DNA from 2 places in the Sporosarcina sp. SG10008 genome. Region 2 is predicted to be linked to the other one. Evidence: a T-box and tRNA genes for the amino acid it is inferred to sense, from the RefSeq annotation. Region 2 holds a T-box; the other holds one or more tRNA genes.

Region 1 (14,275 bases), 990 kb from region 2:
CACCCATATCTGTTGCAATACGTGCCAATTCGGGGAATTCGATATCATAACAAATTTGGATGGCGATTTTCCCGCAGTCTGTATCGAAGACGCGAACCGCATCTCCTGCACTAATTCCCCACCATTTTCGTTCATTTGGCGTAATGTGAATCTTATATTGTTTTTCGATTGACCCATCACGACGGAACAAATACGAAATATTGTAGATTTCTTCATCCTCTTCCTCGACAAAGTGAGATCCACCAATGATATTCACGTTATAACGGACTGCAAGATTCATGAACATCTCAATATATTGCGGCGTATATTCAGTCATTTTACGTACTGCTTGGCTCGGCGATATTTCATCCATAAATGACATAAGCTGAGTCGTGAATATTTCCGGGAAGACGACGAAATCGGAGTTGGCATCAGACGCGACGTCAACGAAGTATTCACACTGATGAGCCATGTCGTCGAATGATGAAATCTTGCGCATCAAGTATTGGACAACGCAAATACGTACTGGATAACTTGTCTTGAAATGACGCTTCGTCAGCGGTTTATAATCAACGTTATTCCATTCCATAAGTGTTGCATATTTCTTCGATGCTTTATCGTCCGGTAGATAGTTTGGATTAACCCTCATCAACGTAAAGTCATTCATCAGTTGGAACGTCAGTACAGGATCATAGATTTTATGGCGCGACACAGAATCTACATATTCACGCGGCGACATTTCTTCGGCAAATTTATGGTAGTTCGGGATCCGACCACCTAGGATAATCGACTTCAAATTGAGCTCTCTCGCAAGTTCTTTACGTGCTTCATACAAACGCTGTCCGACCTTCATACGGCGGTAGCCAGGATGCACCATAACTTCGATGCCGTACATATTATAACCGTCGGGATTATGGTTTGTTATGTAACCTTCATCAGTGACATCATCCCATGTATGGCGGTCGTCATACTCATCGAAATTGATGATTAGACTGGAGCATGAACCGATGATTTCCCCATCCAATTCAGCAACCATCTGTCCTTCCGGAAAATTTTCTAAATGACTCTTTAGATGCCCCTCTTCCCACGGTTCCATACCAGGGAAACATAATTCCTGCATACTTAAAAGCCTCGTTATATCCTCAAATTTCATCTGACGAATAACCATACTTATTTCAAACTCAGACAAATCAAATTCTTCACTCATCCGAAACACCTCTTCCCAACCTGTATCTCTCCATTATACCGCAGTTGCCCCTACAGTTAATAATGTTTTACTTGTTTAATACGACACCCTATAATCAAATGTGTATGTAGTTTACCAAGCAGGAGATGATTGTATGCAAAAACGACTAGAAAACAGTCTCATTATTATTTGGACAGTTTCATTTGTCGCAACGCTCGGTTCGTTATACTTTTCGGAAGTACGCGGATATGAGCCCTGTACGCTCTGTTGGTACCAGCGGATTCTGATGTATCCAATCGTACTCATTTCAGGTGTCGCCCTGTTCCAAAAAAACGCACGAATTGCCTTGACTCTAGCTGTTTTCTCGATTGTTGGTGGAAGTATCTCCCTCTATCATTATGGAATTCAAAAGCTGACTTTTTTGAGCAATAGTGCACCTACTTGTGGAAACGTGTCTTGTACAGGACAATACATCAACTATCTCGGATTCATCACCATTCCATTCTTGGCGCTTTTGGCATTTTTAATCATCTTTATTACAAGCCTTTTCATGATGAAATGGCAGAAGGAGTCGAAGTAACTTGAAAAAATTATTAATCATTGGCGGTGCTATTGTCGCGGTCTTCATCCTCATTGTCGTATTATCGAACAAAGCGGACCAAGCAAAAATGAAAGACAATCCATATGGAACGGATAATCTTGAAAAACCAACAATCGATTTGATCGGCAATGAAAACTACAGCAACATCGTCTTGCCAGATACTCTGTTCAAAAAAATCGAGGCCGGTGAATCAGTAACGGCCTATTATTTCCACCCTGAATGTCAATTTTGCATGGAAATGACACCTGTTTTGATGCCAATTGCAAAAGAGATGGATGTCAACGTACTGCAATATAACATGATGGAATTTGGTGATAAAGCCGGAATGGATACAGACTATAAAATTGAACGTTGGCCGGCCCTCGTCCACTACAAAGATGGTAAAGAAGTCGGACGTATGCTCGGTGCACAACCCGAGGAAAATATCCGTGCATTTTTCAATGAATTCGAAGGCAAATAATATGGAACGAAGTCTAAGTTCGCTGCGTCCTGCGGCAACTAGGAGGGATGAAGTACAATCCCTCACGCTTCATGACCTACATCCTGTAGGCCCACGACTGGAAGGAATGATTTAAATGGCTTTATTTCATTATAAAACACAAGAAGACAATATGACGGTTGAATACTTGCTCAAAGATAAATGGCAAGGCGGTAAAAAGACGGTCCACCTTATGCGTATGGCCAAGAGTGTACTAGATTCGAACGGCGAACCCGTAGACGACTGGCGCTTACCTCTCGCGAAAGGTACAGAATTGGTGTTTACTTTCCCTGATGCAGCTTCCACGTATATTGCTGATGAACAAGTTGAACTTACCGTACTTTTTGAAGACGAGCATATCCTGGCAGCTGTTAAACCTGCTGGTATGACAACACATCCCGATGGTCCAAGGGACAAAGGTACACTGATGAATGCTGTCATGGCATATGTTAAAAACAATGGCGGGGATTATGCCGAGCATATCCATCGTCTTGATAAAGGAACTTCCGGTGTTGTTCTCGTTGCGAAGCATCCAATTGCGAAGGCACTCTTCGACCGTATGATTGAGAATAATGACATCTCACGGAAATACACTGCAGAAGTTGACGGTTACTTGAAACGACCTAAAGGTTCCATTAGACTTCCGATTGGAAAAGACCGCCATCATCCAGCCAAACGAATTGTTTCAATGTCTGGACAAGCCGCTGTTACAAACTTCCGACTTATTGAACGTAAAGAAGAGACTTCCATTGTAGAGGCTGATCTTGAAACCGGTCGGACACACCAAATCCGCGTACATTTATCACATATTGGATACCCAGTTACAGGCGATACACTATATGACGGCAGTGAAACGGAAGACGGTCATTATCGGTTAACTGCAACTGCGTTATCGTTCATCCATCCATTTACAGAAGAACAGACGCTTATTGAAATGAAAAATATCTAAAAAATGCCATGGAGAGTATTTCTCCATGGCATTTTTTTAATAAATTGCACTTAGTTTGTGACATCCTCAGAACGCGGCATTTTTAGTCTAGGTACTCCTAAGTTCGCTCCTACTGAATCAAATTAAAACGCTAGTTGACGGATTCCATTCTCAAGACGCTCATCAACTTCTTTTGCATCTTCAATATGTTCCACAATTAGATTATGTGCTTGTGAGAATAAACTTTTCGCACCGTGAAGTTCATGTTTCACTTCTTCGGACAGTTTTTTCTGTTCTTCAATCATTTCTTGAATAGCACCAATGTCACCTTGGCTTACCTCAATCGTGCTTAGGATGCTTTCAATTTTTAATGCAGTTGCCAAACTTACTTCGACTCCTTTTTCAACGAGCTCAGCACTTTTCCTTGTAGCGGCAAGCGCTTGCTCGATTTCATTGCGAAGTGAAGAAGTTAATGTTTGGATGTTTGCCGTACTATCCGACGTGCTTTCTGCAAGTTTCCTTACTTCTTGGGCAACGACCGCGAACCCTTTTCCGGATTCTCCAGCCCGTGCCGCCTCGATTGACGCATTCAATGCAAGCAAATTTGTCTGCGCTGCAATATCTTCAATGACGCCGACAATTGACTGTATCTCAACTGATCTAGCGCTTAAGTTCGTCATGTTCTGTTCGGAAGCTTGAATTTGGATTCCCAAATCTTTGATTACATCGGCTGTCGCCTTTACCTCTTTCGTTCCTTCTGATGCTTCTTTAACCATGCTATGAGATTGTTCTTCAAGTGAACGACCTTTTTCAAACAAGTCCTGTGACTTTTCCGAAGTTCTTTCGCTTAGTTCACCTACGTTTTCAAACCTTGTCTCAATCTGACTAACTGCTTCACCTAATACGTTATGTTGCGCGTTTACTTTTTCATGCTGATTAACAGCAGCATTCAGCTCGCTTTTTAAGTCAGTTAAACGTCCTTGATCCTGTTGTTCTTTATCCGAATACGCCAACTTCAAACGGTCAATTTCTAGTTGAAGACGATCATCCTCGATACCCTTTTTCTTGCTTCTGAACATGGTAATCAATTCCTCCTACACCCTTTTTTTCATCATACCATAAAATACCTCATTTTGAATGTAGTATTTGTGCTAAAAGTTGCAATACTATGAATAGCATTAAGACTTATGACACATATCAGGCACGCTAATGAAATTAGTATGAATCCGGATTGGTTCCCGTCCGCTCATCGCGATTAAGTGCGTTAATCGATGCCATTTCTTCAGATGACAGTTCAAAATCGGCAACTTCATTATTTTCACTTATACGTTCAGGTGTCACCGACTTTGGAATAACGATGAGATTATTTTGCAAATGCCATCTGATAATAACTTGCGCAGGTGTTTTACCGTACTGTTCGCCGATAGTAAGAAGCGTTGGTTCTGCAAGTAGCTTCCCACGTGCAAGCGGTGACCAAGACGTCACAGCAATTCCATTCTCTTCGCAAAACGCACGGAGCGGTTCCTGTGTTAGATACGGATGGAGTTCAATCTGGTTCACCATTGGCGCAACATTTGCTTTTACAAGGATTTTTTCAAGATGATGGGCATGATGATTGGAGACACCTGTTGTACGGATCAGTTTTTCGTCATACAACCGTTCAATCGCTTTATAAGTGTCGACATATTTTTCTGACACAGGCCAATGTGTCAAATATAGATCCAAATAATCTAAGCCTAGTTTCTTCAATGAAGTCTCGAATGCGCGGAGTGTCCCGTCATAGCCCTGATCAGTATTCCATACCTTCGATGTGATGAACAGCTCTTCCCTTGGAACACCAGAGTGACGGACCGCTTCCCCCGTTTCCCTTTCATTCTCATAGATTGCCGCTGTGTCAATTGCGCGATATCCTGTTTCTATTGCGTATGTAATTGCTTCGACAGTCTGACCCGGATCCGTCATCTTATAGACGCCAAGTCCTAATTGTGGCATTTTCACACCATTTGCTAGCTCAAGTGTTCCGTTGAATCGTTTTGTCATTTGAATTTCCCCTTTCGAAACTTATTCTTTAATTGTACAAGCGGCATTCGAATATTACGAATTACCTGATTGCATTTCAGAGTTGAATTTTAACGTAAAAACGAATATTATTGTAAATGTACTTCATTTCGTTCGTATTCTGAAAGGAGATTTACATTGTTTCATTTAAAAAAACATAATACCACTGTGAAAACGGAAGTATTGGCAGGTATGACAACTTTTTTGACAATGGCCTATATTGTCATCGTCAATCCGATTATTCTCGCTGACGCCGGCGTACCATTCGAGCAAGTATTCATTGCGACAATTATCGCTGCGGTTATCGGTACACTTTGGATGGCACTTTTCGCCAATTATCCAATTGCAATTGCACCAGGAATGGGATTGAATGCTTATTTTACATCGGTTGTTCTCGCATCTGATGGTCAACTCGACTACATGACTGCTTTTTCTGCAGTATTCATAGCTGGATTAATATTTGTTCTGTTGTCCTTGACTTCATTCCGTGAAAAATTAATTGAATCAATTCCTGAGAGTCTGAAGCTCGGGATTACAGCTGGGATAGGGTTATTCATCGCCTTTATCGGCTTGCGTCTTTCTGGACTCGTCGCTCCACATGAGGCGAACCTTGTTAAGCTTGGCGACCTTACGTCTCCGCCCGTTCTACTCGCTTTGTTCGGCCTTCTCGTGACGGTTATTCTTATGACTTTGAATATCTATGGTTCGATTTTCATTGGAATGGTTCTAACTGGAATTGTCGCAGTCTTTACGGGTCAGCTCAAATTTGAAGGTGCCTTATGGAAAATGCCTCAATTACCGGAAGGGATTCTTGTTTGGAATCCGATTACTGCATTCGGTGACGTCATTTCACATGGTTTGTATGGGGTGGTTTTTGCCTTTCTCATCGTTACCTTGTTCGATACCACCGGCACGATGATTGGTGTTGCAAAACAGGCTGGCCTTATGAAAGGCAATAAGCTGCCACGTGCACGTCATGCATTACTTGCAGATTCTGTTGCAACAACATTCGGATCGATGTTCGGTACGAGTCCAACAACGGCGTACATCGAATCTTCATCTGGTGTTGCAGTAGGTGGCCGGACAGGATTGACATCACTGACTGTCTCTATCCTCTTCCTTGTCGCGGCATTTTTCGGTCCACTCGTCAGTACATTGTCTGGTGTATCTGCAATCACAGCTCCTGCTTTGATTATCGTCGGAAGCTTGATGATTGGTGCAGTGAAAGATATTGATTGGGATTCATTCGATGAAGCATTCCCAGCCTTCCTCGTTATTCTAACAATGCCACTCACTTCGAGCATTGCGACAGGAATCGCTCTTGGTTTCATCACATACCCGCTATTGAAAGTTGTGAAAGGGAAAGGAAAACAAGTTCCTATCCTGTTATATATTTTCGCGGTACTGTTCACCTATCAGCTGCTCTATTTACCACATTAAAAAATACCCTTCCGTTAGTATTCGGAAGGGTATTTTTTACATATTGATTTAGCGTCTAGAAGTGATAGCCGACATTACGAGCGCTCCTGCAGTTAGTAGGTGCATGAACCAGCCAATGAACGGAATAGCACTCACTATGCTCGTTACGAGACCTAGGATGGGTGCTGCCTTACCCTGCATGTCCCGAATTGAAAGCAGTAACGTAATTGCATGTAAAACGAACATGACACCCAGCACTGAATATCCGGAGCTTATAACAAAAACTCCTCCAATGATCGGAATTGCAAGAAAACCTTCTGCAATTGCCGTGATCCATTTCATTCCTGTCGAGTAATTTTTCATACTATATTCTACCTCCATATTATTTAAGTCGTTATGTTATATACGGACAAGCCGACAAAAAGTTTCATTTTTCTTGGCTCTGTCACAATTTTTCCTGACGGTCGTTTCAATTCCATTTAAAATAGGGTATACTTAACGAAGCTACTAATGAATTTACAGGAGGTACCTATCATGACAGTAATTCTAATTATAGGTGTTTGCTTTGCATTCCTATCTGCAATTTTCACAGGCGGATACGATGATAAACCGGGCAAGGTTAAGATACCTGGCCTAAAAAAATAACAATAAGTAAAACGGGACATGCCTTCAGGCTGCCCCGTTTTTTTATACCAATCCTGGATAAGATTGTTGCCTAAGTGCTTCATATATAAGTATCGCCGCCGTGTTCGATAAATTAAGCGACCGAATGTTGTCGTTCATCGGGATTCGTAGACACCGTTCTTTATTCTCCTCTAAAATTTCTTCAGGAAGTCCGCTCGTCTCTTTACCGAAGACGAAAAATATATCTGTTGCACCATCAGAATAATCGAATGCAGTATGAGTCCTTTCACCGTGTTTTGTCAAAAAGTAAAAAACAGCATCGGGATTCGCCGCGAATAGCTCACGAATTCCTTCATGATATGTAATGTCGACGTGCTCCCAGTAATCGAGCCCCGCACGTTTCAACATTTTGTCATCCGTCGAAAATCCAAGCGGTTTCACAAGATGAAGTTTCGCTCCTGTTCCTGCGCATGTCCTTGCAATATTCCCTGTGTTTGCAGGGATTTGTGGTTCAAATAACGCTACGTGTATGGCCATCTCAGTGATTCCTCCAATTAAACTTTTTCTTACTATAGATTTGTTGAAATATAGAACCCCATTGAATTTACTTCTGCTGCCTCTTGTAAGGAGCCTTCGTTTAGTTTATATAGGCATTCATTTCTTCAGTATATAAGTATCCGCTGCCTTTTCTAATTCAACACGCACTTCCGGATCTTCCTCTTTCGATAATGCTTCCTTAATCGCTACATATCCTTCTTCCAAACCAATTCGACCAAGTGCCCATGCAATCGTACCACGAATGACGGGCCTTGGATCGTTCTCTAACATACTGATCAATTCAGGTACCGCAGACTCCTCCTTAAAATGTGCGAGTGCAATAATTGCATTTCGCTGAATCGGATTTTTTCCGCGCCAAGATCCTGATACATGTCCAAATTTCTCTTTAAATTCTCGATTCGACAACCTGAGCACAGGCTGAAGAAGTGGCTTCGCCAGTTCAGGGTCCGGTTGGAATGCTTGCTGATGCAAATTATGCTTTCCTTTATTTTTCGGACATACCGTTTGACATGTATCACACCCGTATATCCGATTACCAAACTCCGCACGAAATTCTTCCGGGATTGGCTTTTTCGACTGTGTAAGGAAAGCAATGCAACGCTGCGCATTTAATTGACCACCCTGAATCAATGCACCAGTTGGACATACGTCAAGACAAAGTGTGCAATCCCCACATTCATCTTCCATTGGAACGTCCGGCGCAAAAGGGATATTGGTAATCATTTCACCCAGGTACACATACGAACCGAATTCCGGCGTAATTATTGAACAGTTTTTTGCCGACCAGCCAATCCCCGCCCGTTCTGCAACAGCGCGGTCTGCAAGCTCACCCGTATCTACCATCGAGCGAACCTTTGCTTTAGGTGCATGTTCTAGTATAAATTCCTCAAGCAGTCTCAGCTTCTCACGAAGGACCGTATGATAATCTGTTCCCCATGATGCACGGCAAAAAATACCCCGGCGCTCGCCTTTTTTTCCTCTCGGAGAATCTGCCATTTTGGATGGATAAGCTACAGCAATTGCAATAATGCTTTCTGCTTGATCAAGCAAAAGAGCAGGTTCTGTCCGTTTATCTAAATCCTTTTCTTCAAAACCCGACTGATAGCCTAGTTCTTGCTGCCGCTTCAAGCGGTTTTTCAACTCACGAAATGGTGCAGCTGTTGTAAAACCAATTTTGTCGATGCCGATTGACTCCGCATAGTCCCTCACTGACTGTTGCAACTGAACAGCATTCACACTGTATCGCCTCCACTATGCTACTATTGAATTAAACTATATAAAGGGTGAAGTCATTGATTATTGAAATGGATATGAAGCTTTTAGGTGCCGTACCCGGATTAAAATTGGGCATTAACCATTATACCAAAATTACAGTGTCAGAATCGCCTCAAATGCTAAAAGGAAAATTGCAATTATTCCAAGAGCAACTTTTCTTTGAGCTGGAGAACAAGTCCGTCCCCGAATTCCCTGGCATTAAAGAATGGCGTACTGTGTGGAAAGCACTTGGCGCAGACCCTAATCGATACCGTCATTCTACAGAAGCACTTATGCGCCGGATTAAGAAGCAAAACTACATCGATCCATTCCACAATGCTGTCGACTTGAATAACTTCTTTTCCTTGCAGCACGAAATTCCAGTAGGCATCTATGACCTCGAAAAAATTGTCGGCGATATAGTCGTTACTTCAGGGACAGAAGAGGATGGATATGATGGATTGAATGGTCGTTTTAATTCATTACAAAACATTCTACTGTTAAAAGATGATTATAGCCCATTCGGTAGTCCATATGTCGATTCTATACGTAGCGCTGTAACAGAAGATACGACAGACGCGTTACATATCTTCTTCCTACGCCCGTCCATGGATGCTACTGAAGCGTTTGAACTGACAACAGCATGTGGGAACATGTTTACTAGTCTTAGTGGTGGAGATGTTCGTTCATATGTTTTGCACGAGGGACAAACTTCCATTATAGTTGACTGACAATGTTTCTAAATGGGGGGAATGAACAAGTGAGCAACATAACACTCGCTGAAGCTGTAAAATTAAAAAGTGTTTTAACAAAACGAATTCATGAGCTTGAAGATGAAATGAGACGCGTAGCCTTTACGAATGTAGAAAAAGGCAACACCCCTGATCAAGGACCACGTAGCCTTAAAATCGTAGAAACAGAATTGGATGAAGTCCGTTTAGATAGTCGAGTGCTCGACCGTCTCATGTATCGTGCCAATATCGATAATGAAATCGAGTTCCAAGGGCAACAACTTGCGATTGTCGAAGCGATTGAACTTGCCATACAATTGCGTGCAAAAGCCCGCTTTTACAAAGAACTCTCTATGGCAGAAAAAGAAGAGATTCAATACGGCTACTCTGAAGGTACGGTCGTATACCGTGTTGCTTTATTCGTTCCTGAGGATTATCGGGTGAAATCATTGCAAGCAGAAAAGGATGCACATAAGTTATCTAATTCTATTAATGCAAAAAACTATTCGATTGTCTTGAAATTTGATGATACGAAGTACTTTTAATGCCCTTGGAAAGGTGAGACTCCTCTCCAGGGCATAGAGTAGGGATCAATCCAATTTAAATTGCAGGCAAACCAATAACCTGTCACCATTTACTTTGTGACCAATCCCCAATGACCAACCAAGGCAATTGCAATGGACAACCCAAACTAGTGTCATCGGATCCCCTCTATGAAAATCGCTCCTTACGCTTCGGCGGTAAGGAGCGATTTTGTTTACTACCCATTTTTGAAGCGCTGTGTTTTCTCACAATCGATTAGTAACGTCCAGGTTCCACTCTCTAGAAAACTTGTGCCACCAAGTTTATCAAGTCGACTTTTCCTGATGAAATGCCTCTTACTCATTTTCTGCAATATGCTTCAGAGCTCTTGCTCGACTCACAATAAAGTTTCTCATATAGCTTTCCAAAAACAACTTATCCGCAATAACACCAATCACTCCACAGGGTGATCTATATTGAAATCTGTCAATCATCAGAGTGCCATTATCCTTCTCAATAAACTCATGAATATGGTGAAAAGATTGGAATGCTCCTTTCACCATTATGTCTTCAAACATATACGGTATATCCATCACCGTTACTTTGGCAGTTAGTCTTTGTCTTATACCGAAATGAACGGCCTCCCATGTAACAATATCCCCGGCCAGCAATAAACCTGTTGTCACCCCACCGACAGCCTTCTCTTTCGTCCCCTCTGTTGTACGGGTATGAATATCCACGTCTCGTGCAAGATCAAAGCAACGTTCTACCGAGGCTTGAATGAACTCCTGGTGTTCAATTAATGGCATAATGTTTCCCCTACTCTCTATTCTTTTATCTAAATATATATTGAAATAAAGAATTAAATTACATTGAATTCTTTAAAGTGCTAGGGGTAGCCAAAGCCCACGTTCGCTCAGTTAAGTCAACTTATATAGTAGAAATTAAACACAAAAAAACACAACCGAAGTTGTGTTTTACATCTGATACCCGAGGCCGGACTTGAACCGGCACGCCTTACGGCATCGCATTTTGAGTGCGACGTGTCTGCCATTCCACCACTCGGGCATAACACTATTTAGTTTACAAACAACGATACATAAGAAAATTGGAGGCGGCAACCGGAATCGAACCGGTGGTAAGGGTGTTGCAGACCCATGCCTTACCGCTTGGCTATGCCGCCGTAGATGATGGAGCGGAAGACGGGATTCGAACCCGCGACCCCGACCTTGGCAAGGTCGTATTCTACCACTGAACTACTTCCGCGAAACTGGGGTAGCTGGATTCGAACCAACGAGTGACGGAGTCAAAGTCCGTTGCCTTACCGCTTGGCTATACCCCAAAAAGATAAATGGGGCGACTGAAGGGAATCGAACCCTCGAGTGTCGGAACCACAATCCGATGTGTTAACCACTTCACCACAATCGCCATGATATCTAGTTTGTTTTAATTGAATATAAAATGGGGCGACTGAAGGGAATCGAACCCTCGAATGTCGGAACCACAATCCGATGTGTTAACCACTTCACCACAATCGCCATGATATATAAGTTTGTTTTAATTGGATAGATAAATGGGGCGACTGAAGGGAATCGAACCCTCGAGTGTCGGAACCACAATCCGATGTGTTAACCACTTCACCACAATCGCCATAATATTAGATTATACTAAAAAAAATGGCAGGGGCAGTAGGAATCGAACCCACATCAAAGGTTTTGGAGACCTCTATTCTACCGTTAAACTATGCCCCTAAAACTGGTGGTGGGGGGCGGATTCGAACCGCCGAACCCGTAGGGAGCGGATTTACAGTCCGCCGCGTTTAGCCACTTCGCTACCCCACCATATAGGTGTAAATGGTGCCGGAGAAAGGACTTGAACCCTCAACCTACTGATTACAAGTCAGTTGCTCTACCAGTTGAGCTACTCCGGCACAAATATTAAAATGGTGGCTCAGGACGGAATCGAACCGCCGACACAAGGATTTTCAGTCCTTTGCTCTACCGACTGAGCTACTGAGCCACATATTTGGTTTACATTAAGATATTAGCTTATTCTAAACCTTATAAGAAAAATAAAAATGGCGGTCCCGACCGGGATCGAACCGGCGATCTCCTGCGTGACAGGCAGGCATGTTAACCGCTACACCACGGGACCATTTGGTTGCGGGGGCAGGATTTGAACCTGCGACCTTCGGGTTATGAGCCCGACGAGATACCACTTCTCCACCCCGCGACAACAATATAATGTATTCATTTGATAAAGAGCTAATCATTTACATGTCAGCTATATGATCTGCTGTATCATGATAAAATTTGGTTGCGGGGGCAGGATTTGAACCTGCGACCTTCGGGTTATGAGCCCGACGAGATACCACTTCTCCACCCCGCGACAATAGTATTTATATAATTAAATATATGTAAGTTTCTTTAAGCGGTGAATCTGCTTAAAAAACTTAATGGTGGAGGATGACGGGCTCGAACCGCCGACCCCCTGCTTGTAAGGCAGGTGCTCTCCCAGCTGAGCTAATCCTCCTGGGTAAAATTGCGATAAGCGACGCATCTCTTTGTCAGCTTCATTCGCTCAGTCAGTCACGTACTAATGTACGCTCCTTCCTTCTCCCAATTTTAACGAGAGTGTGCTATGCTCGAATTACTGAATTAAAGTCTACGTGCTTAATGATGAATTTCTAAAAAGTTATGGTGACCCCTACGGGATTCGAACCCGTGATACCGCCGTGAAAGGGCGGTGTCTTAACCGCTTGACCAAGGGGCCTTAATTTATCATTTATATGAATCTGGCGGAGAGCAAGGGATTTGAACCCTTGAAACAGCGTTAGCCGCTTACATGATTTCCAATCATGCTCCTTCGGCCACTCGGACAGCTCTCCTAAATGGCTCCGCAGGTAGGACTCGAACCTACGACCGATCGGTTAACAGCCGATTGCTCTACCACTGAGCTACTGCGGAATAATATTAAGAACATACATTAAGTATCTTCTTTTGGACTAACAGACCAGCGACGTCCTACTCTCACAGGGGGAAACCCCCAACTACCATCGGCGCTGAAGAGCTTAACTTCCGTGTTCGGTATGGGAACGGGTGTGACCTCTTCGCAATCGTCACTGAACTATTTTCCACAAGACAAGATTAATTATATCATACCTTGTTGTTACTTGCAAGCGTTTTTACAAAATAATTAATTTTGTTCGCTCAAAACTGAATAAAACAGACATTGTGCTACACAAAATCAGGGTAATCAAGCCCTTTTCAAAATTGGTTAAGTCCTCGATCGATTAGTATCCGTCAGCTCCACACGTCGCCGTGCTTCCACCCCAGACCTATCAACCTCATCTTCTTTGAGGGATCTTACTTACTTGCGTAATGGGAAATCTCATCTCGAGGGGGGCTTCATGCTTAGATGCTTTCAGCATTTATCCCGTCCATACATAGCTACCCAGCGATGCCTTTGGCAAGACAACTGGTACACCAGAGGTATGTCCATCCCGGTCCTCTCGTACTAAGGACAGCTCCTCTCAAATTTCCTGCGCCCGCGACGGATAGGGACCGAACTGTCTCACGACGTTCTGAACCCAGCTCGCGTACCGCTTTAATGGGCGAACAGCCCAACCCTTGGGACCGACTACAGCCCCAGGATGCGATGAGCCGACATCGAGGTGCCAAACCTCCCCGTCGATGTGGACTCTTGGGGGAGATAAGCCTGTTATCCCCGGGGTAGCTTTTATCCGTTGAGCGATGGCCCTTCCATGCGGAACCACCGGATCACTAAGCCCGTCTTTCGACCCTGCTCGACTTGTAGGTCTCGCAGTCAAGCTCCCTTATGCCTTTGCACTCTACGAATGATGTCCAACCATTCTGAGGGAACCTTTGGGCGCCTCCGTTACTCTTTAGGAGGCGACCGCCCCAGTCAAACTGCCCGC
Region 2 (15,046 bases):
TACTATAGGGACACCCCAGACAACGTTCCTCATGCGACCAAGACAGACACTCGCAAATCTTCAGTACCGACGATTTTCAATTTCATAGACCAAAACCAAGTTCCAATGTTCGAAATAAAGGTTCCCTATAAACATTCCTAGTTGCCCCCTTAATACAGGAATAATTTCAAATCCATCTCCAAATCAAGAACTCATTAAAGTTTCTGGATCAAGACCTGATGACACGAATGAATCTCCCTCAATAATGCTCACTGTTTGAATATCCTTATTTTCAAAGTCCGTTGTTTCGATAATTAATTCTCGATTGCCAATATCGAAACTAATATAAGCCTCCTAGGTGATAACACAATTAAGACGAAGAGATGGAATTTCATCTTTTCCTCCATTCGTAAATTGAATAAGTTTATAATTCATATTTGACTATTTTTATGTAAGTGATAAACAAAGAAGAGCTTACTACAAAAAATCTCCCACTGTCACTTTTGACACAAAGAGATTTTTGTAGATACACCTTTTCCTATAATTGTAGAAAAGACATAAATGGTTTGAGTGACTGGCACCAGAATATTTTTAACCCAATATTCACTTCTCTCTCTCGGCTTTTTTAACAATCTCCACTTCTCCAGAACTTCCGAATCCGGGAGCAAGTGAACCATCAGTTAATAAAGGAGATTTATAGTGGACTTCTCCACCACCAAATATGTTAATCGATTTCCCAATAATTGAACCATAAACCTTGCCACTACCTGACACTTCAAAATCGGCATTCGGCGCAAAATATAATGATGGCTGTACATTCCCATTACCTGTCACTTTAAATGACCTTCCACCAGAAAGAATATTTCCAAATATAGATGAACTACTTGTTATAGAAACATTTGCAGTTTCCGTATATATAGATGCATATATTTTCAAATTTGAACTAACTGAAAATGTATTTGATCCTTTATAATAAATTTCAAGTTTTCTGAGATGGTCTTCACTAATATTATCCGCATCGACTTTCTTTTCCAATTTCTCAGTAAGGGTTTGTGGGTTCAACATTCCATTTGTAATGTTAAGCTTGTTTTTGATATATAATTTTAGTTTCCCTTTTCCTCTAATAAAGATCACACCACTTCCACCAAGATCTAACTCATCCAAAACAAGTTCTTTATCAGAATCTCCTACATCTATTGTTAATTTATGACTGCCACTTACAATTAACTTCCCCATTGTTGAATTCCCATCTAACTTCATGGTTTCATCCCCATATTCAAGAGATATATAGTTAAACTTATTACTATTAGGGTAAGTCGGTATTGACGGGAATCTTGGCAGAATAAATTCAGGTAAAGTGTTGATTCGATGAACTACCGGATTAAATTTCATCCAGTCCTTTCTTGATATTGCACTCTGCTCATAACCAGGTGGAACATAAATTTCGCCAAAAAACACTTCATTTCCAGCCCAATCTACTTGTACACTACCCACTCCCTTTTTAAGAGTCGCTATATCTCCCACAACTTTTCCGTTCAAAATAATATCTTCCTTCATAATAATCGCCATTTCACCAAACCCACTGCTTTTAGGTACCCATGTCACTGAAAATTCACGTTCCACTACCCTACTTTTTTTATCGATAATACCTGTTGAAGTAAGTTTATATAATCGAGTAGGATTCCCACTATTTTGTTCTACTACATCTATTTTTGCTTTAGGAGTTATTTCTCCCAAAGTCTTCTCAAATGATGTTGAAGAATATTTCCCTGAAATGATAATTTTTTGGAATAGTTCATTAAAAAAGCTATTTGCATCGTTTGTATTGCTGTAAGTTGACTGTATCTGACCCTCTATCTCATCCATTTCAACAGTTAACCCAGCCTCAGCAATATAAAACACAGATTGATCATCTCTTTCCCCTGCAGACAATTTCACAGAGTTTGATGTGATCATCAAAATACTTAGTCCAAGGACAGATAAAACAACAAGTACCATTAATACACCAACAAGGGTGAATCCGCTATTGTTTGTATGAAAATGATTTCTTCTTGGCGGCTTTTCCAAATTAGTCACCCTTTCTTAGTGTTATCTTAGTGTTAATTTCTTCACCAGTAATACTAATAATTCTAAGAACCACTTCACTACTAGACTTACTTACATAAAAATTTTCAATATCTTTAACAAAAATCGTTCCATCTTTATTCTCAATAGATTTATTCGCACTATTATATTTATACTCAATAACACTTGTCAATTTGATGTGATCGCTCTTTGAACCAATATTTGCTATTCCCTTCTCGTCAGCTTTCCGAATCTCCTTCGTAATCACCTTCGCTGCATAGGTCACATCATATAAATGCCTTGATTTTTCTGATTGGCTTTTATATTGTTTCTGGCCAAATAAATGAACATTTGAAATTAATAACATAATAATCGAGCCAATGATTATAACTGCAAGGATTTCAACTAAGGTGAGTCCTCTTTCATTATTTAAATACTTTTTCATTTTTAATCAGCCCTCCAAACTACTACATTTTCCATTTGGGCTTGAAGGTTATCATCAGGTATACCACGCACTTCCACTAATACACGATCCATGTTACCTTTTTTATTTTGTAATTTAACTTTTATTAAAACATTAGAATTATACTTTTTTTCAAATACAATCCAACCATTTTCCTTTGATCCATTTGTATAACCTAAACCTTTAATAGTCGCTTCTTTTGCACCATTTTTAGTAGTTTTACTTAGCGCATATATATTTTCCATCTCAGTCTGCGCAATATAAGTCGCATCAATAATATGCTCAGATGCCTTATTAACCTTAGCTGACTGTATGAACATCATTAAAAAGGTTGTTAGTAAGAGGGTTAAAATAACGAAAGAGGCAAGCACTTCAACAAGTGATAACCCATTTTCCCCCAAAGCCTTTTTAAGTTTAAACTTCCCCATGTCTATCATCCTTTTCATTCGTGCTATTTATATTGAACATATGCATACATTTAAAAGTTAATCGAAGGCGCTTAACAGTGATAGTCGAAGCCTATTCTAAAGAAATATTTACTTTGCCTTATATAGTTATTTATCCCTATGTTTGTACTATATTATTAAATATTCATAGACTAATATAAATCTATATTACCACATTCTATAATTCATAATCAAAACTGATATAACAATAATTCAAATTACTAGCCTTAAGCAACTCGATGAATAATTTATCAAACGAAAAGACCTCATCGCATATTCGCGATAAGGTCTCTTTGCTTTAAAATCAGATTTCCTTCAATTCCTGCATACGCCGCTCTACTGCCGCGTATTTTTCTAGATAGTCACTTTCTTTAGCTCGCTCTTCTGCAACTACTGCTTCAGGCGCTTTTGACATGAAGCGTTCGTTGGAAAGTTTGCCTTGAACGCGTTTTACTTCACCTTGCCATTTCGCAAGTTCTTTTGTCAGACGTGCGAGCTCTTCGTCAATGTTCAAAAGACCTTCAAGTGGTAAGAACAGTTCTGCTCCTGTAACGACAGCTGACATCGATTTGCCTGGTGCTGTGATGTTGTTGCCTAGCGTTAATGTCTCAGGGTTACAGAATCGTTCGATGTAGCTGCGATTTGCTTCCAACACGGCTACAGTTGCATCGTCTTTAGCTGAAATATAGAGTGGTACTTTTTTGCTTAATGGTGTATTTACTTCTGCACGGATATTACGTACTGCGCGGATGATATCCATCAGCAGTTTCATATCTGTTGCACGCGTTTTATCAGTAAGATCAGGATCTGCAACCGGCCATGCAGCGATTGTGATTGACTCGCCTTCATGCGGTAGGTTCTGCCAGATTTCTTCTGTAATAAACGGCATGAATGGGTGTAATAGACGCATTGTATTATCGAGTACGTATGCCAGTACTGAGCGTGTCATTTTCTTCGCTGTTTCATCTTCACCGTATAATGGCAGTTTCGCCATTTCGATGTACCAGTCACAGAAATCATCCCAGATGAAGTTATAAAGTGCACGGCCGACTTCACCGAACTCATAACGATCTGCAAGTTTCGTCACTTGGTCGATTGTTTCATTCAACCTTGTCAGAATCCATGCATCTGCAACGGATTTTTCACCAGTCAAATCTATTTCTTCGTAAGTCATGCCATCCATGTTCATAAGTGCGAAACGGGATGCATTCCAGATTTTATTGGCAAAGTTCCAGATGGCTTCAACTTTTTCAGTTGAGTAGCGAAGGTCCTGCCCTGGCGATGAACCGGTTGACAAGAAGTAGCGCAGTGCATCCGCTCCGTATTTTTCAATAACATCCATTGGGTCGACGCCGTTACCAAGTGATTTAGACATTTTACGACCATCTTCTGCACGTACGAGTCCGTGAATTAAGACGTCTTTAAATGGACGCTGTTCTGTAAATTCGATGCCTTGGAAGATCATCCGTGATACCCAGAAGAAAATGATGTCATAGCCCGTTACGAGTGCATCTGTTGGGTAATAACGTTTAAATTCTTCATTGTCGAGATCCGGCCAGCCCATTGTTGAGAACGGCCAAAGCGCAGATGAGAACCATGTATCAAGAACGTCATTGTCCTGGCTCCAGTTTTCACTGTCAGCAGGCGCTTCATGACCGACATGTATTTCGCCCGTTTCGTTGTGGTACCAAGCTGGGATGCGGTGGCCCCACCAAAGTTGACGCGAGATACACCAGTCATGGACATTTTCCATCCATGTTAAATACGTTTTTTCGAAACGGTCCGGGACAAAGTTTACTTTGTCTTCTGCTTCTTGTAATTTAATCGCTTCATTAGCAAGTGGCTGCATTTTAACGAACCATTGTGTTGATAAATACGGTTCAACGACAGCACCACTGCGTTCAGAGTGACCGACAGAATGATTATGTTCTTCAATGTTGAATAGAACAGCCATCTCCTGCAAGTCTTTAACGATTTCTTTACGGCATTCGAAGCGATCCATTCCTTCGTATTTACCAGCAAGCTTATTCATTGAACCGTCTTCATTCATCACAAGAACACGTGGAAGATTGTGACGGTTACCGATTTCAAAGTCATTCGGGTCATGTGCAGGTGTAATTTTCACGGCACCACTTCCAAATTCCATGTCGACATAATCGTCTGCAATAATCGGGATTTCACGGCCGACAATCGGTAATTTAACCGTTTTGCCGATTAAATGCTTGTAGCGCTCATCTTCAGGATGGACTGCAACAGCAGTGTCCCCAAGCATTGTTTCAGGTCGAGTTGTCGCAATTTCGATACTGCCCGTTCCGTCTGCTAGTGGGTAACGCATATGATAGAAAGCACCCTGTATGTCTTTATGGATAACTTCGATATCGGATATAGCTGTTTTCGTTGCCGGATCCCAGTTGATAATATATTCGCCACGGTAGATAAGCCCTTTGTTGTAGAGTTTAATGAAAACTTCCTGTACTGCTTTCGAAAGTCCTTCATCCAGGGTAAATCGTTCACGTGTATAATCAAGACCCAAACCAAGTTTCGCCCATTGCGCACGAATATGTCCTGCGTACTCGTCTTTCCATTTCCATGTTTCTTCAACGAATTTTTCGCGGCCTAAATCATAACGTGTCGTTCCTTCTTCACGAAGTTTTGCTTCAACACGAGCCTGTGTCGCGATTCCCGCATGATCCATTCCTGGAAGCCATAGTGCATCATAGCCTTGCATACGTTTCATACGCGTCATGATGTCTTGTAAGGTTGTATCCCATGCATGGCCTAGGTGAAGTTTACCTGTGACGTTCGGCGGCGGAATAACAATTGTATAGGGCGTTTTATCGCTTTCTGGTTGCGCTTCAAAGTACTTCCCTTTCAGCCACCATTCGTAACGACCTGCTTCAATTGTCTGTGGATCATATTTCGTCGGCATCGACGTGTTGTTTTCAGTTGACATGTTATTTCCTCCTTTATTTTTGGGTACAAAAAAACTCCTATCGCCTTAAAGGACGAAGGAGCTGTTCGCGGTACCACCTTTATTCGTGCACACAAAAGAGCTGTGCACCTCAAACTTCGATAACGGCTTCAAACCGGCTTCCGCTACTACGCTCAAAAATGTTTTTCTTTTTGAACACACTTTCACGGAAACTGCTCATGGGTTACATTCGGTAAATAATCGACAGGTCCTTTCAGCACTCGAACCCTCTCTTTAGTCTAATCCATTCACGTACTATCCCAATCATCGCATCCATATACAATTGCAATAATTGTAACGGAATAACCGGTTGCTCGTCAAGTATATAACGAAAGGATTGTGTTATGCGTAGAGGATATAACCCTTACCTACTTCCTCCTTGGCTTCGAAGATGTCGATTTTACTGTAAAGGAATCATTATCCCTATTTGCCTTTTTCAGTTGGTACGATTATTGATCATACCGACGACAGGCGACTTTCTATTGTTCTGTTTCCTGTGTGGTTTAGCTTTCGTTCTTTACAAAAACATCATTTGAACGGTAGGCTGTCGTCGATATGCCATCCGTAAGCTCCGCAATGAACGACAGCACTTCGTCCATCTCGTCTAACGGAGTGCTGTCAATTGCTGCTACAATCGGCGCTGCAACCGCGACCGCTACTTGCACTTCCTCAGGCTCTTCCACTATTGCAACCGCTTCTGTGTACGTACATTCTACATTCCAGACAACTCCATAAGTACCTTGTCCGTCTGATTTACCTGTTGCTTGCGTTGTTACAATCTCCAATGGGCTCTCTGCTACTGAAGGCAAGTCAATATTAAGCGGTACCGCGTATTCAAAATAACCGTCTTTGCCATCCACTTCGACATCGTCAATGAGGATAAATGAATCGTCCCATTCCTCCGCCCTTAGCCCTTCACCGAATTCGACATTCGCCGCAATATGATAAATGCCTGTCAACCGGACTGAGTCTTCTGTACGCTCTTCAGTATACCTTGGCGTCACTGTGACTGACTGTACACCAGTCGGTACACCAGCATGTTCTGGGAAATAGAAACTTTCCTCCATTGACCACTGTTTTTTCTCCATACCTGTTCCCTCCTTCTATTCCTTCACAAACAATTGTATGCGCGGCATGGTTACAATAGAAGATTAAATAGATCGAACGCAAATATCCTCCGACCAGTAAACTAGTCGGAGGATATTGTCTTTATTATTAAAACAAACACAACTATCGAATTCGTATTTGAATTGACTAAGCTTTTTTTACGCACGAAGTTTAGCAAACACCGTATGGAACGCTTCAATCGTCTTTTCAATATGCGCTTCTGTATGCGCAGTTGATAGGAACATGCCTTCAAACTGAGATGGTGGAAGGAAGATACCCTCTTCAGCCATTAAGCGATAGTAATCAGCAAATAATTCAAGGTCAGCCGTTTTCGCTTTGTCGTAATTCGACACTTTTTCGTTGGTGAAGAAAAAGCCGATCATCGAGCCTGCACGGTTTACCGTGTGCGGGATATCAAACTTTTCAGCCGCCGAACGGAAACCGGCTTCTAGCTGATCACCAAGTTTAATGAAGTGTTCATAAGATGCAGGCGTTAGTTTTTTCAACGTTTCAATACCTGCAGTCATCGCCAGTGGATTACCTGATAAAGTTCCTGCCTGATAAATCGTTCCTGCAGGAGCCATGTTTTCCATAATTTCACGTTTCCCTCCATATGCACCAACTGGAAGGCCGCCGCCAATTACTTTTCCGAGACATGTAATATCCGGCGTCAAACCGTAATAACCTTGTGCGCAATTATAGCCAACACGGAAGCCCGTCATTACTTCATCAAAAATAAGAAGCGTGCCGTTTTTCTCTGTCAACTCACGCAATCCTTCAAGGAAACCTGGTTCAGGTGGGACAACACCCATATTACCCGCGACAGGCTCAACAATAATTGCCGCTAAGTCGTCACCAAATTCTTGAATTGCGACTTTAATGCTTTCTAAATCGTTATAAGGAACAGTAATTGTGTTTTTCGCAACCGATTCAGGCACACCCGGGCTATCTGGTAGGCCAAGTGTTGCAACGCCAGAACCCGCTTTAATGAGCAGTGAGTCAGCGTGACCGTGATAACAGCCTTCAAATTTCAAAATCTTATTGCGACCAGTATAACCGCGCGCCAAACGTAGTGCGCTCATCGTTGCTTCCGTACCGGATGACACCATACGAATCATTTCAATTGAAGGAACGCGTTCAATAACAAGTTTCGCAAGTTCATTTTCCGCTAACGTTGGTGCACCAAAGCTTGCTCCAGTTTCTGCAACGCGCTTAATGCCTTCAACTACGTCTTGATCAGAATGACCGAGAATAAGCGGACCCCAAGATAGTACATAATCGATATATTCATTGCCATCGATGTCTGTAAGAATAGCGCCTTTTCCGCTCTTCATGAAAATCGGGTCCATATTGACAGATTTGAATGCACGAACAGGAGAGTTAACTCCTCCTGGCATAAGATTTACCGCTTCAGCAAATGCTTGTTTCGACTTTTCATAATTTCTACCCAATTATTTCTCCTCCAGCCAGCGTGCCGCATCTTTCGCATGGTACGTCATAACGAGATCCGCACCCGCACGCTTCATACTTGTCAACGTTTCAAGAACGATTGCTTTTTCATCAATCCAACCATTTTGCGCTGCTGCTTTAACCATTGCATACTCGCCGCTCACATTGTATGCAACTACTGGCAATGTAAAATTGTCTTTGACATCACGCATAATATCGAGATACGAAAGCGCCGGTTTAACGATTAGGAAGTCAGCACCTTCTGCAACATCTGATTCCGCTTCACGCATTGCTTCTATGCGGTTTGCTGGATCCATTTGATACGTTTTGCGATCGCCTGATTGAGGAGTGGATTCCGCAGCGTCACGGAATGGTCCGTAATAGGCGGATGCATATTTCACTGCATATGACATAATCGGGATATGCTCAAAACCAGTTGCGTCTAACCCTTGGCGAATAGCTGCTACAAAACCGTCCATCATATTCGACGGTGCAATGATGTCCGCTCCCGCCTTCGCCTGGCTTACTGCAGTACGCGTCAACAGTTCCAATGACGGGTCGTTTAATACGTTACCGTCTTCTAGAACACCGCAATGTCCGTGATCTGTATATTGGCACAGGCAAGTATCCGCAATGACGACAAGTTCAGGATAACGTTCTTTCGCTAAACGAGTGGCTTTTTGGACAATCCCTTGATCAGAATAAGCTTCCGACCCCAATTCGTCCTTAGTTGCCGGAAGACCAAATAAAATAATTGATGGAATTCCAAGTGACACAACTTCGTCGAGTTCAATTGTAAAATGGTCGAGTGATTTCTGGAACACACCCGGCATAGAAGCGATTGGATTATTGATGTCTTCCCCATCTATAACAAAAATCGGATAGATGAAGTCCTCTTTCCTCAGAACAGTTTCTCTCACCATAGAACGCAATGTAGTTGAAGTGCGCAAACGTCTGTTGCGTCTGAATTGTAAAGTATCCAAAATTACCCTTCCTTTCGCCCCGCCAATTTCTCGACGAGATCCATAAGTGTGTATGTATCGGGTCTAACATGAACGACCGCACCAACTTCTAGCAATGCTTTTTCCGTCACATGTCCGATAGCCCCGATTGTAAAGCCGTTCCAACCTGTCCGCGGAGCCACTTCTTCAGCAAAAACTTCAACTGCCGAAGGACTTGCGAATAAAACGCTCAAATGCTGTTGTTGTTGCAATAAATCTACGAGTGAATCGATGAAATCATTTGCACGCTCTGTCGCATAAACTGTCCATTCATCCACTTCAAAAGGAATTTCCTCTTTGATGGTGACGCCTGCAATTGATCCGCGTAGAAAAAGAATACGTCGAATATCTGTTTCAGCAGGATTAAATTCCTTTACGAATGTATCTGCACTGAACACGGTTGGGATGAAATCGACTGTAAAACCAATTTTTTCAAGCGCTTCTGCAGTTCGAGTGCCTACGGCTGCTATTTTCGCTGGAATTGATTCCGAAGAAACACCATGACGATTGAGTTTTGCACCAAACGCCGCAACCGCACTTTGACTTGTGAATATTAACCAATCATACATCGGACAAGCGGTCAAACGAAGTTCATCTGTCTGTTCCACTAACTCCGCCACTTGGATAAGCGGCAATGAAACAGGCGTCCCTCCGTAGCGCTTTACCAATTCAAAGACATCTTTAGACTTCGGAGTCCCTGTAAAGATGACCGTTTCAGCTAACAGCGGTTGACGATCACGCATCCATATCCGCCTTCACTTTCTCAATCACTTCTGAAGCCCCTTCGGCACGCAATATTTTTGCAACTTCCATACCCGCTTCAACGGGATCCGTGCTTGAGAAAGTCTTTTTAAACACTTGTGTTGCGTCTGGAGAAGCAATATAGCCCGTCAATTCGATTTCGCTACCGTTATATTGCGCAAATCCGGCAATCGGAACTTGGCACGAACCATCCATTTCAGTTAGGAAAGTACGCTCTGCTTCAACTTCTTTCCATGTTTTTTCATCCGTTAATTTCGCAAGTTCTGCAAGTAACTCTTTATCATCAAAACGGCATTCAATTGCTAGTGCCCCTTGTCCTACTGCTGGAATACAATCTTCAACGGACATATATTCCGTAGTCACATCCGCGCTCCAGCCCATTCGCTTCATGCCGGCAGCTGCAAGAAGAATCGCATCGTATTCACCGTCAACCATTTTTTTCAGACGTGTATCGATATTGCCACGAATCCATTGGATGTCAAGATCGGGACGCAGAAGCAGTAATTGTGAACTACGACGTAAACTAGACGTTCCAACTTTAGCACCTACTGGTAAGTCCATGAATTTCACATGACCATTCGAAATGAATGCATCGCGCGCATCTTCACGCGGAGGAATACAACCGATAACAAGTCCTTCTGGAAGAACGGCTGGCATGTCTTTCATGCTATGTACAGCGAAATCGATTTCTTTATTAAATAATGCCTGCTCAATCTCTTTCACGAAAAGCCCTTTACCGCCAACTTTCGACAGCATTACATCTAGGATTTGGTCTCCTTTTGTAACGATTTCTTTCACTTCGAATTCAAATGGAGCACCGGCAGCTTTCATCTGGTCTATAAACCAGTTTGTTTGTGTCAATGCAAGTTTACTTCTTCTTGAACCTACGATTATTTTTCTCATATTAACTAATCCAACCTTTCTTAATCGAATACACCTTGGCGTATTTGTGTTCAGATTTTTTCGAGTTTGCTTGATAATAAATCCAAAAAAAATCTGTAGCATCCGCCAGAGGCTTTAACTTAATACAGCTGGGGTTTGAAACCCGGCTGTATTAAGTTATAACCAAAAATGGAACCCGGATAACTTACTTCCAAGAAAAAAATTGATGATAACAAAAAGGAATGCAAATACGTTCGCCCATGCAAAGTCATTTCCTGTTAGCTTGCCACTTCGCTTCAAGAATAATACAGAACCGTAAATGGCAAGAAGGATAAACGAACCAATAATCTTCATATCAAAAAAGGACCATACATCGAGTGCAACTATCGCCCACTGCATGCCGAGAATTAAACTGACGAGCAGAAACGGAATACCTGTATAAAGAGACGCCTTCATGCCTATCTCTGTTTGATGAAGAGAAGGAAGCCTATTAAATTGTTTTGACCATTTCTTCTTCTTTAAAACTTTATAAACAAGAAGATAGAGTATCGAAAAAACGAATGACATCGCAAACGCTGCATAAGACAAAATCGCGAATGTAATATGGATGAATAGCAGCTCTGAAATAAGCGCTTCCCCAATCGGCGACTGTTCAATTTGTTCAGGTCCAAATGTATGAATTGTCATAAAGATGAATCCAATCACATTTAAGAAAAAGACGGCGTGACCAACTTTGTAAAACAGATGCATGACAATTGATAAAGTAATCAACAACCAAGCGTAAAAGTAAATCCCCTCAAAAAGAGTGAGTACAGGGAACCTTTGCCATTCGATTATATACATCACAAGAAAGAATGTTTGTAGAAAGTAGACGACGGTTAAAATCCAAAAAGCGCTTCGGTGTGCAAACGTATCCTTATTCAAGTAATCTATAAAATAAAAAACAAGGCTTACTGCATAGAGTACGACCATTACTTCATGCAGTCTCGCCATCATCATTTCAGCCATGATAACCTCTCTGCCTTTCCGAACTAATAGGGGCGTTTCTGCATCTATAGTGTATCACACTGATGCGGAAACGCCCCTTTGACAAACGTTCAAAATGTCAAATCCGGTTGTGCCGTCGCATGTCTTTCAGCTCTGACTTTTAACCGTTGTTTCGCCTGTTTTGCAAGCGTTTCTTTCTCATTTACTACATCTTCATCAATACCGAATATTTGCTGGAACAATTCCAACTTTTCGGATGCTTTCGGATCCATTGACAGCTCTTTCGCCTGTAGAATAGGATCTTTCAATAATTGATTAACGATAGATTTCGTATGCTTGCTTAATACTTTCTTTTCACGTTCAGTTAAATTTGGCATTTTGTTTTCAATACTCGCCATTGTCTCCGATTGGATGCGATTCGCTTTTTGACGAAGTGCCGATATAATCGGAACCACTCCAAGTGTAGCAACCCATTCTTTAAATACGACAAGTTCCTGCTCAATCATAAGGCCAATTTCTTCGGCTGCTCGCTTTCTTTCCGCGAGATTCGCTTCCACAATTCCTTGTAAATCATCGATATCGTAAAGGAAAACATTTGGTAGATCGCCGATACGTGGATCCAAATCCCGCGGTACTGCGATATCTACCATAAATATTGGTCTTCCTTTACGCAACCGACCTACTAACTGCATAAGTTCAAAATCGATAACGAAGTCGTTTGCACCTGTTGAACTAATCAGTACATCTGCTTCCAGAAGTGTACATTGCAGTTCTTGCATTGACTTCGCAACACCTCCGAATTTATCGGCAAGGACTTCCGCTTTCGACAGTGTCCTGTTAACAACTGTCACTTTGCTTGCACCGCTTCCGTGCAAGTTCTTAACGGCAAGTTCACCCATTTCGCCTGCTCCAAGAATGGCCACATGCTTTTGGTCCAATGTACCGAAGATCTTTTTACCGAGTTCTACAGCAGCATAGGAAACTGAGACAGCGTTATCGCCAATTGCAGTTTCAGTGTGGGCTTTTTTCGCAAGCGTTACGGCTTGTTTAAATAGCTCATTGAAAACAGTACCTGTTGTACCAATTGTTTGGCCTTCAAGGAAACTGTCCCTCACTTGACCTAAAATCTGTGTCTCACCAAGTACCATAGAATCGATGCCTGCCGATACGCGCATCAGATGCTCAATCGCACCATCATTTTCCATGATAATTAAATGAGAAGAGAAAGACTCAAGTGGCAAATCGAACCACTCAGCCAAGAAATTCTTCACGTAATAACGACCCGTATGCAACTGATCAACAACTGCATAAATTTCAGTTCGATTACAAGTTGATATAATAATATTTTCTAATATACTTTTTTGCTGTTGCAATGTTTGCATCGCCTGCGGCAGTTCTGTTTCAATAAAAGATAATTTCTCTCTTATTTCAACAGGTGCTGTCCGGTGATTGACACCGATTACGATTGTATGCATCAGGTGTTCACACCTCTCACGTTCTATTTCACGCTTCCCATTATACCATATAGTTATCACTTTTCTTGTTGGAAATTGTGAACAACCTATGACTACGAACGGTTAAACGTAACTATTTATAATGATTATAATCTAATCCTAACAGCCTTCGATTTCACATGCAATTAATGTGCAATCCTAAATCAAATTTATTGGAACTGCATTACCGATTACTAATACTATACGACAGATTGACTAAACTATACGACTGGATAAGAAAACTGAAGAACAAATTATTATAGTATACGACTGAATTACTAAACTGTGCGCCAGCACACTATAAAAAAACGGAAAACGATGTATATCTCGTCTTCCGGATTTTCCAATTCTACAATTACATTCTGCTTTCAATCTCTTTCCATGCTTCGTCCATTCCGATTCCCTTTTCAGATGAAAAGACAATTAATGCATCGTATGGTCGCATTGCAAGCGTTTCACGAACGACTTTTTTATGCTTTTCCCATTTCCCTTTTGGAATCTTGTCCGCTTTCGTCGCAATGATGATCGCAGGCATATTATTCTCTACAAGGAAATCGTACATTGCACAATCATCAGCACTTGGAGCGTGACGTAAATCTACAATTTGAATGACAGCTCGAAGTGGTTCCCGTTCAGTCATATATTGTTGAATGAATTTCCCCCATGTTTCACGAGAAGACTTGGATACTTTTGCATACCCGTATCCCGGTACATCGACGAAAAATAATTGCTCTTCAATTTTATAAAAATTTAATGTTTGTGTCTTACCTGGCTTCGAAGAAGTTCGAGCAAGGCTTTTTCTACCAATCATCTTGTTTATGAAAGATGATTTACCGACGTTCGACCGGCCTGCTAACGCAAATTCCGGATACCCTTCCGCCGGATATTGTTCGGGGCGTACAGCACTCATTATCATTTCTACGTTATGGACTTTCATTTGGAAGTCTCCTCCAATGCAATTTCGAGGACCTCTTCTGCGTCAGAAACGAGTTTAAATGTCAGTTCCTCTCGGACGCTTTCTGGAATATCTTCGATGTCGCGCTCATTTTCTTTTGGCAAGATAATTGTCGTCAAGCCAGCTCGATGGGCACTTAATGTTTTTTCTTTCACGCCACCAATCGGTAAAACTCTACCGCGCAGTGTAATTTCACCAGTCATCCCGACTTCACGGCGTACTGGCCGTGAGGTCAATGCAGAGACCAGTGATGTAGCAATCGTCACACCGGCTGAAGGACCATCTTTAGGGATCGCACCTTCAGGTACATGGATATGAATATCACACTTTTCATGGAAATCTGGATCAATACCGAATTCCACAGTTTTCGAACGCACGTAGGACAATGCAGTTTGGGCAGACTCTTTCATAACATCTCCAAGTTTACCCGTCAGTATAAGTTTACCTTTTCCTGGCGATAAAGAAACCTCAATCTGCAATGTATCTC

The links. The T-box of region 2 lies ahead of ACGLYD_RS05600 (valine--tRNA ligase). A T-box ahead of a tRNA ligase gene usually reads a tRNA of that ligase, here a tRNA-Val.
Region 1: it has a tRNA-Val gene. The T-box ahead of ACGLYD_RS05600 (valine--tRNA ligase) is inferred to sense a tRNA for this amino acid. The anticodon was not compared.

The regions. Positions count from the first base shown of each region.
Region 1 is NZ_CP172607.1:152,884-167,158, reverse strand. It holds gene ACGLYD_RS00855 (bifunctional GNAT family N-acetyltransferase/carbon-nitrogen hydrolase family protein) at 1-1,186, opposite strand, end outside; gene ACGLYD_RS00850 (disulfide oxidoreductase) at 1,320-1,745, shown strand; gene ACGLYD_RS00845 (co-chaperone YbbN) at 1,747-2,226, shown strand; gene ACGLYD_RS00840 (RluA family pseudouridine synthase) at 2,342-3,193, shown strand; gene ACGLYD_RS00835 (methyl-accepting chemotaxis protein) at 3,316-4,251, opposite strand; gene ACGLYD_RS00830 (aldo/keto reductase) at 4,388-5,212, opposite strand; gene ACGLYD_RS00825 (NCS2 family permease) at 5,369-6,670, shown strand; gene ACGLYD_RS00820 (hypothetical protein) at 6,719-7,012, opposite strand; gene trmL (tRNA (uridine(34)/cytosine(34)/5-carboxymethylaminomethyluridine(34)-2'-O)-methyltransferase TrmL) at 7,337-7,810, opposite strand; gene queG (tRNA epoxyqueuosine(34) reductase QueG) at 7,928-9,067, opposite strand; gene ACGLYD_RS00805 (B3/4 domain-containing protein) at 9,124-9,816, shown strand; gene ACGLYD_RS00800 (hypothetical protein) at 9,846-10,361, shown strand; gene ACGLYD_RS00795 (SRPBCC family protein) at 10,695-11,147, opposite strand; tRNA gene ACGLYD_RS00790 (tRNA-Leu) at 11,326-11,406, opposite strand; tRNA gene ACGLYD_RS00785 (tRNA-Cys) at 11,448-11,521, opposite strand; tRNA gene ACGLYD_RS00780 (tRNA-Gly) at 11,530-11,604, opposite strand; tRNA gene ACGLYD_RS00775 (tRNA-Gln) at 11,609-11,680, opposite strand; tRNA gene ACGLYD_RS00770 (tRNA-His) at 11,691-11,766, opposite strand; tRNA gene ACGLYD_RS00765 (tRNA-His) at 11,801-11,876, opposite strand; tRNA gene ACGLYD_RS00760 (tRNA-His) at 11,913-11,988, opposite strand; tRNA gene ACGLYD_RS00755 (tRNA-Trp) at 12,016-12,089, opposite strand; tRNA gene ACGLYD_RS00750 (tRNA-Tyr) at 12,095-12,179, opposite strand; tRNA gene ACGLYD_RS00745 (tRNA-Thr) at 12,193-12,268, opposite strand; tRNA gene ACGLYD_RS00740 (tRNA-Phe) at 12,282-12,357, opposite strand; tRNA gene ACGLYD_RS00735 (tRNA-Asp) at 12,417-12,492, opposite strand; tRNA gene ACGLYD_RS00730 (tRNA-Met) at 12,496-12,570, opposite strand; tRNA gene ACGLYD_RS00725 (tRNA-Met) at 12,652-12,726, opposite strand; tRNA gene ACGLYD_RS00720 (tRNA-Val) at 12,795-12,870, opposite strand; tRNA gene ACGLYD_RS00715 (tRNA-Glu) at 13,036-13,110, opposite strand; tRNA gene ACGLYD_RS00710 (tRNA-Ser) at 13,134-13,225, opposite strand; tRNA gene ACGLYD_RS00705 (tRNA-Asn) at 13,230-13,304, opposite strand; rRNA gene rrf (5S ribosomal RNA) at 13,349-13,464, opposite strand; rRNA gene ACGLYD_RS00695 (23S ribosomal RNA) at 13,611-14,275, opposite strand, start outside.
Region 2 is NZ_CP172607.1:1,145,316-1,160,361, reverse strand. It holds gene ACGLYD_RS05615 (PilX N-terminal domain-containing pilus assembly protein) at 583-2,046, opposite strand; gene ACGLYD_RS05610 (PilW family protein) at 2,048-2,488, opposite strand; gene ACGLYD_RS05605 (hypothetical protein) at 2,491-2,934, opposite strand; gene ACGLYD_RS05600 (valine--tRNA ligase) at 3,257-5,905, opposite strand; T-box leader at 5,951-6,200, opposite strand; gene ACGLYD_RS05595 (hypothetical protein) at 6,427-7,011, opposite strand; gene hemL (glutamate-1-semialdehyde 2,1-aminomutase) at 7,189-8,481, opposite strand; gene hemB (porphobilinogen synthase) at 8,482-9,462, opposite strand; gene ACGLYD_RS05580 (uroporphyrinogen-III synthase) at 9,465-10,223, opposite strand; gene hemC (hydroxymethylbilane synthase) at 10,216-11,145, opposite strand; gene ACGLYD_RS05570 (cytochrome c biogenesis protein) at 11,302-12,132, opposite strand; gene hemA (glutamyl-tRNA reductase) at 12,222-13,586, opposite strand; gene yihA (ribosome biogenesis GTP-binding protein YihA/YsxC) at 13,960-14,541, opposite strand; gene lon (endopeptidase La) at 14,538-15,046, opposite strand, start outside.